2 regions of the Agrobacterium sp. 5Ca50 genome follow, and region 1 is predicted to be linked to the other one. Evidence: predicted binding sites of a transcription regulator. Region 1 holds the regulator's gene; the other holds the start of a gene.

Region 1 (7,656 bases):
AACTTCCCAGCTTTCAGCAAGACCAGCAACTGGCTTGGTTGTGCCGGGCTCGAATTCGAGCAGGCGGCTGTAAACAGTGTGTGCAGCGGCGTCAAAGGTGGTGCCGGCGGTGTAGAGGCCCGGGTCAAAACCTTCTGGAGAACCTTCGGAGCAGTAAACGAAGGTTTTCGCGCTTGCTACATTGGCGAAGCATGTTGCAGACAGCAAGGCTGCCGCAATGAGGCCAATTTTGGAATTCATGTATAGCTCCCACTTTTATGTTCCCGTTTGTGCCAACAGACGGGAATGGTTGAGTCATTATCGTAATTTCAGTCTGTTCCGATGCCGGAGCCACAACACGGGAAGAGCTTCACAAGGCAGTTTCCGTTTTGCTGTTCCAGCCTCGCTGCCCCCATTGCCAAAATAACGGGCGCTGTAACCGAAAAGCTGTCTTAGCATCACGAGAGGCAGAGGCGGAAGCCCCCTTTTTGCCTAAAGATATGATTTATTCTGTTACAACCAGAGATTCCTGTATCGATACAGGCCAGCCTTATTTAAGGCTCTGATATGTGAGGGAATTGGTGCCACGCAAAACCAGCATCTTGGCAAATCAGGCAAAACGCAGAATCCGCATAAAACAAGGGCTTAGAGGCTGTGCAAAACCATGCGCGGAAATTTTCACGTAAAAATACTATTTATTTTCAATTAGTTGAATCGCCAATCCGTATGACTGAAAACAATTTGTCATAAAAAATAAAAAAGTCCGTTGACATAGAGCGCTGCTCGCCGTACATCGCTCTCCGTCGCCCAGATGGCGGAATTGGTAGACGCGCCAGCTTCAGGTGCTGGTACTCGCAAGGGTGTGGAGGTTCGAGTCCTCTTCTGGGCACCAATTTCTTGATTTAGTTATCTAAATCAGCCTGCAAAAAAGCTCCGGTCTCCGGAGCTTTTTTGCGTTTAGGGCCTAGTTACTCCTCACAGCCTGTCTGAAAATGATAGATTTCGACCAATTCGAACCATCGTTTTGTTCGTCGGATTGGGCGTGTCTGAAACCGCAAATTTTCAGGTCAATTTTGCACCAAACTGGATATGCCGCGTTCTCATATCGAGCAACGGTGGCATCGATGAGTTGTGAACTCATGGGTAGTGAAAGCTCTCCCAGAAACAAAAAGGGCGACTATGAGCCGCGCCTTTGATGTTTTTACATGATGAAAGACCGGATCAAGCTTCCATCGAATAACCCGCACCACGAACCGTGCGAATGACATCCTGCATATTGGAGAAGTTCAGCGCCTTGCGCAGACGTCCTACATGCACGTCAACGGTGCGTTCGTCGACGTAGATATCATGCCCCCAGACACCGTCGAGCAGCTGCGAACGTGAGAACACGCGCCCCGGTGAGGACATCAGGAACTCCAGCAGGCGGAACTCGGTTGGCCCAAGGCGCACTTCACGGCTTTTACGGTGAACGCGGTGCGTTTCACGATCAAGCTCGATATCACCGCATTTTAGCACCGAAGACAGCACCTCGGGCTTCGCACGGCGCAGCATAGCTTTCACACGTGCCATCAGCTCTGGCGTGGAGAACGGCTTGACGACATAGTCATCCGCTCCGGTGGCGAGACCGCGAACGCGTTCGCTTTCTTCACCACGCGCCGTCAGCATGATAATCGGCAGGCGTTCTGTTTCAGGCCGCATTCTGAGGCGCCGACACAGTTCGATGCCGGAAACACCCGGCAGCATCCAGTCCAGCAACAGAAGGTCAGGAACCCGTTCCTGCAAACGAATTTCTGCTTCGTCTCCACGGGTGATCGTGTCGACTTCGTAGCCTTCGGCTTCTAGATTGTAACGCAGCAGAACGCTCAGGGCTTCTTCATCTTCTACGACTGCGATCTTCGGCAACATGGCTGTACTCCGCTCAAGTCCGTCTATCTATTATTCGGTTACAGCACCGAGCGTGTTGGAGCTGTCGTCCTTCGGACGATCACCTTCAAGCTGGCTGCCTGTTGCCATGTAATAGATGGTTTCGGCGATATTGGTTGCGTGGTCACCGATACGTTCGATGTTCTTGGCGCAGAACAGCAAATGCGTGCAGGTGGTGATGTTGCGCGGATCTTCCATCATGTATGTCAGCAGTTCGCGGAACAGCGAGGTATACATAGCGTCGATTTCTTCATCACGCTCACGGATGGCATTGGCCTTCTCGGCAGAACGCGTTGCGTAAACATCAAGCACTTCCTTGAGCTGAACCAGTGCCAGCTCGGACAGGTGCTCCAGGCCGCGTGCCAGCTTGCGTGGTACGCCCGTGCCCTGAACAGCGATTACGCGCTTGGCAGTGTTCTTGCCAAGGTCGCCAACGCGCTCCAGGTCGCTTGCAATACGCAGGGAACCGATGATTTCGCGCAGGTCGGCCGCCATTGGCTGACGCTTGGCAATGGTCACAATTGCCTTGTCACCAATTTCGCGTTCCGCGTGGTCAAGTACGACGTCTTCTGAAATGACCTTCTGGGCCAAAGCCGCATCGGAGTTGACCAATGCGCGAACTGCATCCGCGCACATTTGTTCTGCAAGACCACCCATCTCAGAGATGCGGCGTGTCAGGAATTTCAGCTCATCGTCATAAGCAGACAAGATATGCGAATGTGTCGATGTCATTTCAAAGTCTCCGGCTTCTGCAAGGACGCGAGACGAAGCTAAATGGCTCCAAGTCGCTCCGGCACAATTCTTTCACGTTAACAGCGGGCGATTACTCCAGGATTAGCCGAAGCGTCCCATGATGTAATCCTGCGTGCGCTGGTCGTCTGGATTGGTGAACATCTTGTCAGTGTCGTTTTCTTCGACAAGATGGCCGAGGTGGAACATCGCCGTGCGTTGCGAAACGCGAGCTGCCTGCTGCATCGAGTGCGTCACGATGACAATGGTGTAGTTGGTGCGCAGTTCGTGGATCAGTTCTTCCACACGTGCCGTTGCAATCGGGTCGAGAGCCGAGCAAGGCTCATCCATCAGGATGACTTCCGGGCTGACGGCAACCGCACGGGCGATGCAGAGGCGTTGCTGCTGACCACCGGAAAGACCGGTACCCGATTCGTGCAGGCGATCCTTTACTTCGTTCCAGAGACCGGCCTTGTGAAGGCTGGATTCAACGATCTGGTCCATGTCCGCACGCGACTTTGCCAGGCCGTGAATACGTGGGCCGTAAGAGATGTTCTCATAGATCGTCTTGGGGAACGGGTTTGGCTTCTGGAACACCATGCCGACGCGGGCACGCAGTTCCACCACGTCGATGGCCGGATCGTAGATATCATCCGTATCGAGCGTGATCTTGCCGGTAACGCGGCAGCCATCGATGGTATCATTCATGCGGTTCAATGTGCGCAGGAATGTGGACTTACCACAACCCGATGGGCCGATCAGCGCAGTTACGGTGTTTTCGCGAACGTTGAGGTTCACGTCGAAAAGCGCGCGCTTCTCTCCGTAATAAACCGAAACGTCCTTGCCGATCATCTTAAGCGAAACATCATTCATTTTCTTGTCCAGCGCCTTTTCAACTGCTGCTTCCGACATCATGTTCATCTGCTTCAAGCTCCTTTTACCAGCGCCGTTCGAAACGTCGACGCAGAAGGATTGCGCCTACATTCATAACAATCAGGAACAGAAGCAATATGATGATTGCTCCCGATGTACGCTCTACGAAAGCGCGTTCTGCTTCATTTGCCCACATGTAGATCTGGACTGGCAAGGCAGTAGCAGGGTCCATTGGTGTGGTCGGGTAGTTGGCAACGAAGGCCACCATGCCGATGAGAAGCAGCGGTGCGGTTTCACCCAGAGCATGTGCAAGACCAATGATCGTGCCGGTCAGAATACCCGGCATGGCCAGAGGCAATACGTGATGGAAGATCGTCTGCATTTTCGATGCACCGAGGCCAAGGGCCGCAGCGCGGATAGATGGCGGAACTGCTTTGAGTGCCGCACGGGTAGCAATGATGATGGTTGGCAGGGTCATCAGGGTCAGAACCAGACCACCAACAATCGATGCCGAACGTGGGAAGCCCATGAAGTTGATGAACACCGACAGACCAAGCAGACCGTACACAATGGACGGAACGGCCGCGAGATTGTTGATGTTGACTTCGATGAGGTCGGTGAAGCGGTTCTTCGGAGCAAACTCTTCCAGATAGATGGAAGCGGCAACACCGATTGGCAGCGACAGCACCAGAACGATCAGCATCATGTAGAAGGAGCCGATCAGCGCAACGCCCACGCCAGAGGCTTCCGGGCGGCTGGATGCGCCATTGAAGAAGATGCCGGTGTTGAAGTGCTTGGCCAACTGGCCAGCCTCAGCAAGCTGGTTCATCCAGCCAACCTGATTGTCTTTTACCTTGCGGCTGGCTTCGGCCACAGACAGGTCGATCTGACCCTTGTAAGCAGAGTCGATGTCGCCCGCCGCCAGCAGCGACACGTTGCGGGTCGTACCGATAACCGACGGATCCTTGGTCACGATATCGCGAAGCTGAGTGCGCACGCTATCGGAGATCATGGCATTGACAGCGCGCAGGTCTGCACGGTTGTCAGGTGCAATACCCAGAACCTTGGCAACAGCGTCGCGTGCCAGGATCGGGTAGTTGGCGGTCATCAACTTTGCCGGATTCTGAGCGCGCTCATTGTTCGGGTCGATAACCTGCTCGGAGAACTCGACAGGCACCGTGATCATCGTCTGCTGGAAGGCGGTATAGCCCTTGCCAATCACCGACCACAGCAACAGCGCGAGAAAAATCAAGCCAAACGAGATCGCAGCGACACCATAGGCACGGAACCGGCGTTCAGCAGCGTAGCGACGCTTAATACCGATATCGCGACGGTTTGTGGACGCCTTGGCAGACGGAGTGGAGGCCGGCGAGGAAACTGCGTCGGTCATTCATACTGCTCCCGGTATTTGCGCACGATGTAAAGCGCGTAGATATTGAGGCAAAGCGTGATGGTGAAAAGCGTAATGCCGAGGGCAAAAGCAACCAGCGTCTGGGGCGAGGTAAATTCAAGGTCGCCCGTCAACTGGCTGACGATTTTCACGGTCACGGTCGTCATCGGTTCAAATGGGTTGAACTGGATGCGCGCGGCAACACCGGCGGCCAGAACAACGATCATGGTTTCACCGATAGCGCGCGATGCCGTCATGAGGATAGCACCAACAATACCCGGCAAGGCAGCTGGCAGAACAACGCGCTTGATGGTTTCCGAACGGGTTGCACCAAGGCCGAGCGAACCGTCACGCAGTGCCCGCGGCACGGCGGTGATGATATCGTCCGACAGCGACGACACATAAGGAATGAGCATGATGCCCATAACGAAACCAGCGGTCAGAACACTCTGTGCCTGGATGAAGGTGGTGTAGTTACCCGTTGCCAGACCGTTGATCTGGGTGGAGATGTCACGCAGGAACGGACCAACAGTCGTCAGGGCGAAAAAGCCGTAAACGATGGTTGGGATACCGGCGAGCACTTCGAGAAGTGGCTTGGCCATCGAGCGAACACGCGGCGAAGCGTATTCCGCCATGTAGATAGCCGAGAACAGGCCAACCGGTACGGCCACGAGCATGGCAACCAGACCGATGTACAGCGTACCCATCAACAGTGGGATGAGACCAAACTGACCGGAACTGTCCGTTGCACCAGCAGCCGCAAAACGTGGGTCCCACACGGTTCCAAAGAAGAACTCATGTGCCGGCACCATATTGAAGAACTGGATCGCTTCCGTCAGCATCGACAGGATAATGCCGACCGTGGTCAGGATCGCGATCGAGGAGGCAAGTATCAGACCGGTCAGAATGAATTTTTCCACTCTGTTACGGGCGCGGAAGCGCGGCGCAATCGAACGGAAAGACACGGCTGCACCGCCAAGGGCCAGACCAAGCACCACAACGATCATCGCAATGCGGCTCATCGAGGTCAGGTCGTTTAGTTCCTTGGCAGAAACGATCATGTAGGGCTGAGGGTCGCCGGCCAAGGCAATACCACGGGTAGACAGAAGCGGACGGATATCTGTCGTGCCAGCCTCAACCGCGGCGAGTTCTTCAGCCGAAAGGGCGTTCATGCCGCGCGCAATTGCGCCGACCATGCCGTAAGCCAGTCCCTGCTGGGCTTGCGACTGGGCGCGAACGTCTTCCGGGAAACCGCCACGCACGGTGGAGGTGATGACCATTGGGCTGACAATCAGCCAGATACCCAGAATGATGGCGGCTGGAATGACGGCCCACAAAAGAACATAAGAACCGTGATAACCCGAGCGGGAATGCATGACGGCGGAACGGCCGCCGGCAAGCGCCGCAGCACGGCGGCTACCAAGCAGGTAGCTGGCAATGCCGATCAATGCCAGTATGAGCAAAAGGATCGATGTGTTCATAAAATTTCCTCGGCATGCCGGGGCGGCAGGGTGCAGCAAAACAACGTAACGGTGGCAAATAACACGCCTCTGTGGGCAGCCTGACCGTTTTCACAATCCCAATACGCCAAGGGTGAAACCGGAACAAGCCAGACACCCAAGGGAATAAACGGCGCGGGGAAAACCCCGCGCCGTCAAGATATTAGAGAGTCTTACCGGATTCGAAGTTAGCGCGGATTTCGTCGCGCTCTGCGTCAGGCGCAGCAACCAGACCGTAAGCGGCCAGCGGAGAGTCTGGGCCGATCATTTCTTCAGACGTGAAGAACTCAACGTATTCCTTCAGGCCTGGGATAACGCCCAGGTGAGCCTTCTTCACGTAGAAGAACAGCGGACGGGATACTGGGTACTTGCCAGAAGCAATGGTTTCCGTGGAAGGAACAACGCCGCTGATGGTAGCAACCTTCAGACGGTCAGCATTGTTTTCGTAGAAAGCCAGGCCGAATACGCCCAGACCGGTCTTGTTGGCGTCGATACGAGCCAGGGTCTCTGTGTAGTCGCCGTCAATATCAACCGAAGCGCCGTCCTTACGAACAGCTACGCACTTAGCAGCAGCCTGCTTGGCATCAGCAACCAGACCCTTGATGGCGTCAGTTGCACCAGCTTCCTTGCAGCCTTCAGCCATAATCTTCTCTTCGAAGACTTCGCGTGTGCCGTGCTTGGAACCAGGGATGTAAGCAGCGATTGCTACATCAGGCAGTTCCTTGTTGATTTCGGACCACTTCTTGTAAGGGTTGGCAACGAGCTTGCCGTCCTGAACGATTTCAGCTGCGAGAGCGAGGTAGATGTCCTTCGGCTCAAACTTGACGTCTGGGTTGGACGAGTCCATCGCGAAAACGATGCCGTCATAACCGATCTTGACTTCCTGAACTTCAGTGACGCCAGCAGCCTTGCAAGCTTCGAGCTCTTCGCCCTTGATTGCGCGCGACGCATTGGCAACGTCGATGGTGCCTTCACCAACGCCGGAGCAGAATGCCTTGAGACCGCCACCGGTGCCGCCGGATTCAACAACTGGCGCCTTGAAGGCCGGGAAGGTTTCGGAGAACGTCTCGGAAACGATCTTCGCGTATGGAAGAACGGTCGAAGAACCTGCGATCTGTACCTGGTCGCGAGCAGCGGCGGCGCCTGCAAATGCAACGGAAGCCACCAAAGCTGCTGCGGTCAATTTAACGATGTTCATTTGTCTCTCCCATTATGGGTTTGTAAGGACGCAGCCTATGCGGCACTCGCACTTTCCTGCGTTCG
Region 2 (7,656 bases), 1.0 Mb from region 1:
ACAGCCAGCTGCAACAGTTGCTGCTCTGGTGCGTGCCGATGAACATTTGAAGCGGGAATTTCCGACCATAAAACTTCCCTTGCTGATTCTGCATGGCACTGCTGACAAAGCGACCGTGCCAAGCGGCAGCGAGTTTTTTTACAAAACGGCAGGCTCCAGCGACAAAACCCTCAAACTTTACGAGGGGCATTTCCATGATCTTCTCAATGATCTGGGGAAGGAACGCGTACTGGACGACATGGTGGCGTGGATTGATGCCCGTTTGCCGGAGCACATCACCGTCTGAGTCCTGACGTCAGGATGCGATTCGTCGTCAGTGGCCCGAATTTTCTCACTCCAAAACAAAAACGGCCGGACATTTTGGTGTCCGGCCGTTTTTTGTGCGTCAAAAATCAGTTGGTGCCCTTGAGGTCCACTGCAAAGAACAGTGTTTCGCCCGAGGAATCATCCACGCCGTCATTGTCGGTCACGGCGTAAGCCTTGCCAGACTTGTCGAAGGCAAAGCCTTCCAGCTTGTCGACGGTGTAACCATTGGTCTGCGCCTTAAGGTCTGGCAGGAAGTCATGGGCCAGTTCCTTGGTCACGAGAGGTAGCTCGCCACCGATCTTGGCAGGCTTCAGGTCAGCCTTTGCAACGCGGTACAGCTTCTTGATGGCTGCGGCATCACCAATCTGGTTGTCGCGTTCCACGATGTAGACGTGGTCGCCATGGGCAGAGATTTCCGACAGGCCAACCCAACCGGCTTCAGGCTTGTCGAGCTGGTAACGCACAGCGCCCCACTCCTTGGCCTTGGGGTTATAGGAGACGAGCTTCACAAAGCCCTTCTCGTCTGTGCCCCATTCGCGCTGCACAGCCATCCACAGGGTGGCGTCGTCGCCTTCGCCCACAACGGTCACACCTTCAAAGCCGTAACGGGTCTCACCCTCAAGCAATTCCTTCGGCAGGGCGATCTCCGCCTTGATCTCACCCTTGGCGTTGACGTTGTAAAGTGCGTGCGGAAGCAGCTTTTCGCTGTTGCCTTCCGATGCCAGCCAGAAACCGCCCTTGCCATCGAGAGTGATGCCTTCGATGTCGAGTTTCTGGGCAGGCTGACCATCACGCTTCACGCGCAAGACAGAGGTGATGACAGCAGGTTTCTGGGTTGCGTCGATCGTGTAGATCGATGGCTGCATGCCATAAACCGAATCGGAAACCGCATAAAGGATGCCATCCTTTTCAGCGTCAGCGACCAGACCGGACAGCGCACCCCAACCGATTGGCGCGCCGTCTACCGTTGCCGATACCAGCTGCGGGTAAGCCGCCTCGCCTTCCGCACGCTCAAACAACATGACGTGCGAACGGGCACCACCATCTTCGACCAGATCGGCCTCGTTGGCAGTTGCCAGCAGATTGCGGCCAGGGATCGCCACAGCACCTTCTGGAGAGATGCCGGATGGCAGAAGCTGTGTCAGCTCAGGTTCTGCGCCGGTATCCTTGTAAACGCCAACCACGGAGCTACGCTCGGACAGAACGAAGATAAAGCGGTCATCGCCAAAGGTTGCGACTTCAAGACCTTCAGGCTCTACGCCCTTGGCTCTCGAACGCTTCTCGGGATAGTGGCCGATACTGGCGACGGCATGTTCGAAGGAAGCGCCAGCTTCATAGAGGACCTTGCCAGCTGTGTCGAAAATGGTGAAGCCGCGTGCGCCGCCTTCCCAGTCGCCTTCATTGGCGATGACAACACGATCTGTGCCCAGCCACTTGATGGCGTCAGGTTCGCGTTTACGGGCTTCCTGCTTGTCCGTGAACTTCAGGGCGCCGTCCGACTTGGTGTCGATGCCTTCCAGGTCAACCGTGCCAGCGGAGAAGTGGCTTTTAACCGTACCGGCTTTGCCATCAACAATCACGATGTGGTTGTTTTCCTGCAGCGTCACGGCAATGTCGCCATTCGTGTTGATGGAAACGAATTCCGGCTCTGGATCTTCCGGTGCGATATCTGCCAGGCCAGTCATGTCAATGTGCTTGACGGTGGCGCAATCGGCAACGCCGTCTTTTAGGGCAACCGTGACTAGATAGCCAGCCGGCATCTGCGGCAATGCACCATCATTGACGTCTTCATCGCGTTCATTTTCGATCGCGATGGCGGCAAATGTCTTGTCTGGAGAAATGGCGACAGAATCAGGCTGACCGCCCAGATCGCAGCTGGCGTCTATCTTCTTGCTGGCGATATCGACAGTCACCAGTTTGCCGGATGGCTTGGTGAAGCTTTCGGAGGTATTCACACCGGCCAGAACCTTGGTTCCAGCAACGGCGACCGACGTCGGTTCACCTTCCAGCAACAGGGCACCACCAGCCTTCGGTGCCTTGGCATCGGTAATGTCGATAAAGCCAATGCCGCCCAGCGGGCTGTCGGAATAGATCAGTGTATTGCCGTCTTCACTGGCCGCGATGATCTCAGCAGACGATACCGTTTTGGCGTCCTTGTCGTTGGGCAGGTTTAGCGCCACCGGGAAAGATGCAATGCGGTTGAAAACCTGATCAGCAGCAGCAGGCAAGGCGACGGAAGTAAGCAGCACAGCCATTAGGCCGGCCGAAGTAAAACGAAACGTCATGGGAAGCCTCCTGTTCCATTAAATCGAACAGTCGGCTTCTGCTGCATGCATGTTACACACGAATGACAGACATCGGTTATTTAGCCGGGTCATCCACAGCAAACAGACGCAAGGTAAAATAAAAACCCGATGCAAAGGCACCGGGCTTTCAATTTCAGTACTCACAAGCCAAATATGCGCTCACTCGCCGCGAGGCAGCGCATAGTGGAAACTTTAGGAGTTCACGGCGTCCTTGAGACCCTTGCCAGCCGAGAACTTCGGCACGTTACGGGCAGGAATATCAACTTCAGCACCCGTGGACGGGTTGCGGCCCTTGGAGGCTTCACGACGGCTGACAGTGAAGCTGCCAAAACCTGCGAGGCGGATGTCGCCACCATTCTTCAGTTCGCTCTGGACGGTTTCGAATACAGCGTCAACTGCGGAAGCAGCATCTGCCTTAGTGAGACCGGCCTTTTCGGCAACTGCGGAAACGAGCTCATTCTTATTCATGTTTCCACCCCTTTCTATGGTTTGAAACGACTCAAATTAAGCCGGGCGCAGAATAGCTAGCTACCTGCGACCCGCAACTCAAAAGCGCCGGAATCGCCTGAAAAACAAGAGGTCTAGCTGCTTTTTTCACAACAAAGGCTGGCATTTCTGCCAGCCTTTGTGTGTTTTTTACCAATATGGCTTCACGTGAGGTCGTAAAACCTCAATGTGCGATCGTCTGACCGGCGTCATCGACACCTTCGACGGTGGCAACGAGTGGCGTCTCAATGCTGCCATCCCACTCGATCGGCTCGGGTTTGCGCAGTAGCGCATGTTCGATAACCTCACCCATGCGGGACACAGGAATGATCTCCATTCCGTTCTTCACATTGTCCGGAATCTCGGCCAAATCCTTGGCGTTTTCTTCCGGAATGAGCACCTTCTTGATGCCGCCGCGCAGGGCTGCAAGGAGCTTTTCCTTGAGGCCGCCGATGGGCAGAACACGACCACGCAGTGTGATTTCACCGGTCATGGCGACATCCTTGGAAACAGGAATGCCGGTCATGATCGATACGATGGCGGTTGCCATCGCCACACCTGCCGATGGGCCATCCTTCGGAGTGGCACCTTCGGGAACGTGAACGTGGATGTCGCTCTTGTCGAAACGTGGAGGCTCGATGCCGAAATCAACAGCGCGCGAACGGACATAGGATGCCGCTGCCGAAATCGATTCCTTCATCACTTCCTTCAAGTTACCGGTCACGGTCATGCGACCCTTGCCCGGCATCATCACGCCTTCGATCGTCAGCAGTTCGCCACCAACTTCGGTCCATGCGAGACCGGTGACAACACCGACCTGATCTTCACGTTCAGCCTCACCATGACGGAAGCGTGGAACGCCCAGATAGTCATTGATGTTGGCAGCCGTTACAGCCACGGACTTGGTCTTGCCCTTGATGATTTCGGTCACGGCCTTACGTGCCAGTTTCATCAATTCACGCTCGAAGCTACGAACGCCGGCTTCACGGGTATACTGCTGGATGACCGCCATGATCGCATCGTCGCTGACGGAAAACTCGTCCGGCTGCAACGCATGTTCCCTGATGGCCTTAGGCAGCAGGTGACGCTTGGCAATTTCACGCTTTTCATCTTCGGTGTAACCAGCGATGCGGATGATCTCCATACGGTCCATCAGCGGGCCTGGAATATTGAGCGTGTTCGCCGTGGTGATGAACATCACGTCGGACAGGTCATATTCCACTTCAAGATAGTGGTCCATGAAGGTGGAGTTCTGTTCCGGATCCAGCACCTCGAGCAGAGCCGACGACGGATCGCCACGGAAGTCCATACCCATCTTGTCGATTTCATCGAGCAGGAAGAGCGGGTTGGTCTTCTTGGCCTTCTTCATGGACTGCACGACCTTGCCTGGCATGGAGCCGATATAGGTGCGGCGGTGACCACGAATTTCCGCCTCATCGCGTACACCACCCAGCGCCATGCGAACATATTCGCGGCCGGTTGCCTTGGCGATGGACTTTGCAAGCGAAGTCTTACCAACGCCTGGAGGGCCAACGAGGCACAGGATCGGTCCGCGAATCTTGGTGGCGCGTGCCTGCACGGCCAGATATTCGACGATACGTTCCTTGACCTTGTCGAGACCGAAGTGATCGACTTCGAGGATCTCCTCAGCCTTGTTCAAATCAGTTTTGATCTTCGACTTCTTGCCCCATGGCAGACCAAGCAGCCAATCCATGTAGTTGCGAACGACGGTGGCTTCTGCCGACATCGGGCTCATCTGGCGCAGCTTCTTCATCTCCGCCTCGGCCTTTTCCTTGGCCTCCTTGGAGAGTTTGGTGCGGGAGATGCGTTCTTCCAGCTCGGCCATCTCGTCCCGGCCGTCTTCGCCGTCACCGAGTTCCTTCTGGATCGCCTTCATCTGCTCGTTCAGGTAATATTCGCGCTGCGTCTTCTCCATCTGGCGCTTGACGCGAGAACGGATGCGCTTTTCAACCTGAAGAACCGAAATCTCGCCTTCCATAAAGCCAAGCGCCTTTTCCAGACGCAGCTTCACGCTGACGGTTTCCAGCATTTCCTGCTTTTCGCTGATCTTGATCGACAGGTGCGATGCAACCGTGTCAGCCAACTTCGAATAGTCCTCGATCTGGCCGGCAACGCCAACCACTTCAGGGGAAATCTTCTTGTTGAGCTTCACGTAGCTTTCAAATTCGGAAATGACCGAACGGGAAAGAGCTTCTACTTCGACAGGATCATCCTTGGTCTCGTCCAGAAGGTCCGCCGTTGCCTCGTAGAAATCTTCGCGGCTGGTGTAAGTGTCGATCTTTGCACGACCCTTGCCTTCCACCAGCACCTTGACGGTGCCGTCAGGCAGCTTGAGCAGCTGCAGAACATTGGCCACCGTACCAACGTCATGAATAGCAGATGGTTCAGGATCGTCGTCGCTAGCATTGATCTGAGTGGCAAGCATGATCTGCTTGTCGGAACCCATGACCTCTTCAAGCGCACGAATAGATTTCTCACGCCCTACGAACAGCGGGACGATCATATGCGGGAAAACAACAATGTCGCGCAGGGGAAGGACAGGATAAGTGCCACCAGATGCCGCAGACGTAGTGTTCGTCATGTTATTTCCTTTCCATGGCCTCAATGAGCCACTCTGCCGAAGTTCTTGGGTTCTTCGGCGCATTCTCGTTTCCTACCAGAAATGGAGTTTCATCACCCCAATTTCAAGCCAGACGAAACGCCGGTATCCCGCCAGGGACCGAAATTTAAAATGCGGCGTGTACTAAGACTAATTTTTACGCAGTCGCAAGCAACATGCTTGCGGGGCAGAAATACACTTGCCGCCAGACGCGAAACACCGCGTCACAAATCAGTTGTAAAACATTATCAGCAAAGAGCAAACGGCTCTACACGCAAAATAGCCGCCATCCGCAGGAACGTTGCAGAATTGCGATAAAAGCGTCGCCCAAAGCGCCAGAAACTGACCTGACAGCCCTGCCCTTATGCCACAGAGAGGGCAGCGCCGCGTAGCCCTATGCAATTACCCCATGGATCGCGAACCTGGCACATCAGGATATCACCATCGATTCTCATCGGGCCGCGGTAAAGCACCGCTCCAAGCGCCTGCAGATGGGTGAGCGATTTTTCAAAGTCGTCCGTCCACCAATAGACCACACTGCCAGCGGCCCCGCTTGCTACCTTGTCATCGGCTGGCACCAGTTCCAGCTGCGTCTGGCCGATCTGCAAAAACTCGAACCCTGAAGGCTGCGACACGGTTCGCACGGCATCAGGAAAGGCTTTTTGATACCATTCCAGGCCTTCCGCCATATCAGCGACATGCACAAGAACGGCAGATACAAAACTCATGAGGCGTTCTCCTTGGGAAACCATGCATGTGGAAATTGGCCAAAGAAAAAGCCCCTCGCAGCCGTGCTGCAAGGGGCTTTTAAATTCTAGCGTAATCGAATCAAGCCGATACGTTGGTCTTTTCTTCTTGACGATCGGCGTAGATGTAGAGCGGACGCGCTACACCACTGACCACTTCGTCAGAGATCACGACTTCACGAACGCCTTCCAGCGTTGGCAATTCGAACATGGTGTCGAGCAGGATCTTTTCCATGATCGAACGCAGACCGCGGGCACCGGTTTTACGGGTGATTGCCTTGCGGGCAATTTCGCGCAGTGCGTCTTCATGGAATGTCAGTTCGACATCTTCCATCTCGAACAGGCGCTGGTACTGCTTGACCAGAGCGTTCTTTGGTTCCGACAGAATCTGGATCAGTGCGTCCTCATCGAGATCCTCGAGCGTTGCCAGAACCGGCAGACGACCGATGAATTCAGGAATAAGACCGAACTTGACCAGATCTTCCGGTTCCAGTTCACGCAACACTTCGCCAACACGACGATCTTCCGGACCCTTGACCGTCGCGCCAAAACCGATGGAGGTCTTTTCGCCACGCGCGGAAATGATCTTGTCCAGGCCGGCAAACGCGCCACCGCAAATGAACAGGATGTTGGTCGTGTCCACCTGCAGGAATTCCTGCTGTGGATGTTTGCGACCACCCTGTGGAGGAACGGAAGCAACCGTGCCTTCCATGATCTTCAGCAGAGCCTGTTGTACACCCTCACCCGACACGTCGCGCGTGATGGATGGGTTGTCAGACTTGCGGGAAATCTTGTCCACTTCGTCGATGTAAACGATACCGCGCTGAGCGCGTTCAACGTTGTAATCCGCAGACTGGAGCAGCTTGAGGATGATGTTTTCAACATCTTCACCCACGTAGCCAGCTTCGGTCAGTGTCGTGGCATCGGCCATGGTGAAGGGCACATCGATGATGCGGGCCAGGGTCTGGGCAAGATAGGTCTTGCCGCAACCGGTTGGGCCAACCAGCATGATGTTCGACTTCGCCAGTTCCACTTCCCCGTTTTTCGAGGCGTGTGCCAGACGTTTGTAATGGTTATGAACGGCCACGGAGAGAATTTTCTTCGCCTGCATCTGGCCGATGACATATTCATCGAGAATTTTGATGATATCCTGCGGCGTGGGAACGCCTTCGCGGGACTTCACCATGGAACT

The links. The regulator PhoB, encoded in region 1, activates phosphate uptake and scavenging genes when phosphate is short. The targets are predictions, from matches to a motif close to TGTCATNNANCTGTCAT.
Region 2: ACZ5FM_RS04710 (esterase-like activity of phytase family protein) is a predicted target of PhoB. The motif match lies at 2,643-2,659, and genes of this name have one in related genera.

What each region holds. Positions count from the first base shown of each region.
Region 1 is NZ_AP026438.1:3,626,343-3,633,998, reverse strand. It holds gene ACZ5FM_RS17420 (ABC transporter substrate-binding protein) at 1-240, opposite strand, end outside; tRNA gene ACZ5FM_RS17415 (tRNA-Leu) at 785-871, shown strand; gene phoB (phosphate regulon transcriptional regulator PhoB) at 1,201-1,884, opposite strand; gene phoU (phosphate signaling complex protein PhoU) at 1,915-2,634, opposite strand; gene pstB (phosphate ABC transporter ATP-binding protein PstB) at 2,737-3,552, opposite strand; gene pstA (phosphate ABC transporter permease PstA) at 3,569-4,894, opposite strand; gene pstC (phosphate ABC transporter permease subunit PstC) at 4,891-6,375, opposite strand; gene ACZ5FM_RS17385 (substrate-binding domain-containing protein) at 6,557-7,591, opposite strand.
Region 2 is NZ_AP026438.1:973,694-981,349, reverse strand. It holds gene ACZ5FM_RS04715 (alpha/beta hydrolase) at 1-286, shown strand, start outside; gene ACZ5FM_RS04710 (esterase-like activity of phytase family protein) at 393-2,591, opposite strand; gene hupB (DNA-binding protein HupB) at 2,805-3,080, opposite strand; gene lon (endopeptidase La) at 3,283-5,700, opposite strand; gene ACZ5FM_RS04695 (VOC family protein) at 6,081-6,446, opposite strand; gene clpX (ATP-dependent Clp protease ATP-binding subunit ClpX) at 6,547-7,656, opposite strand, start outside.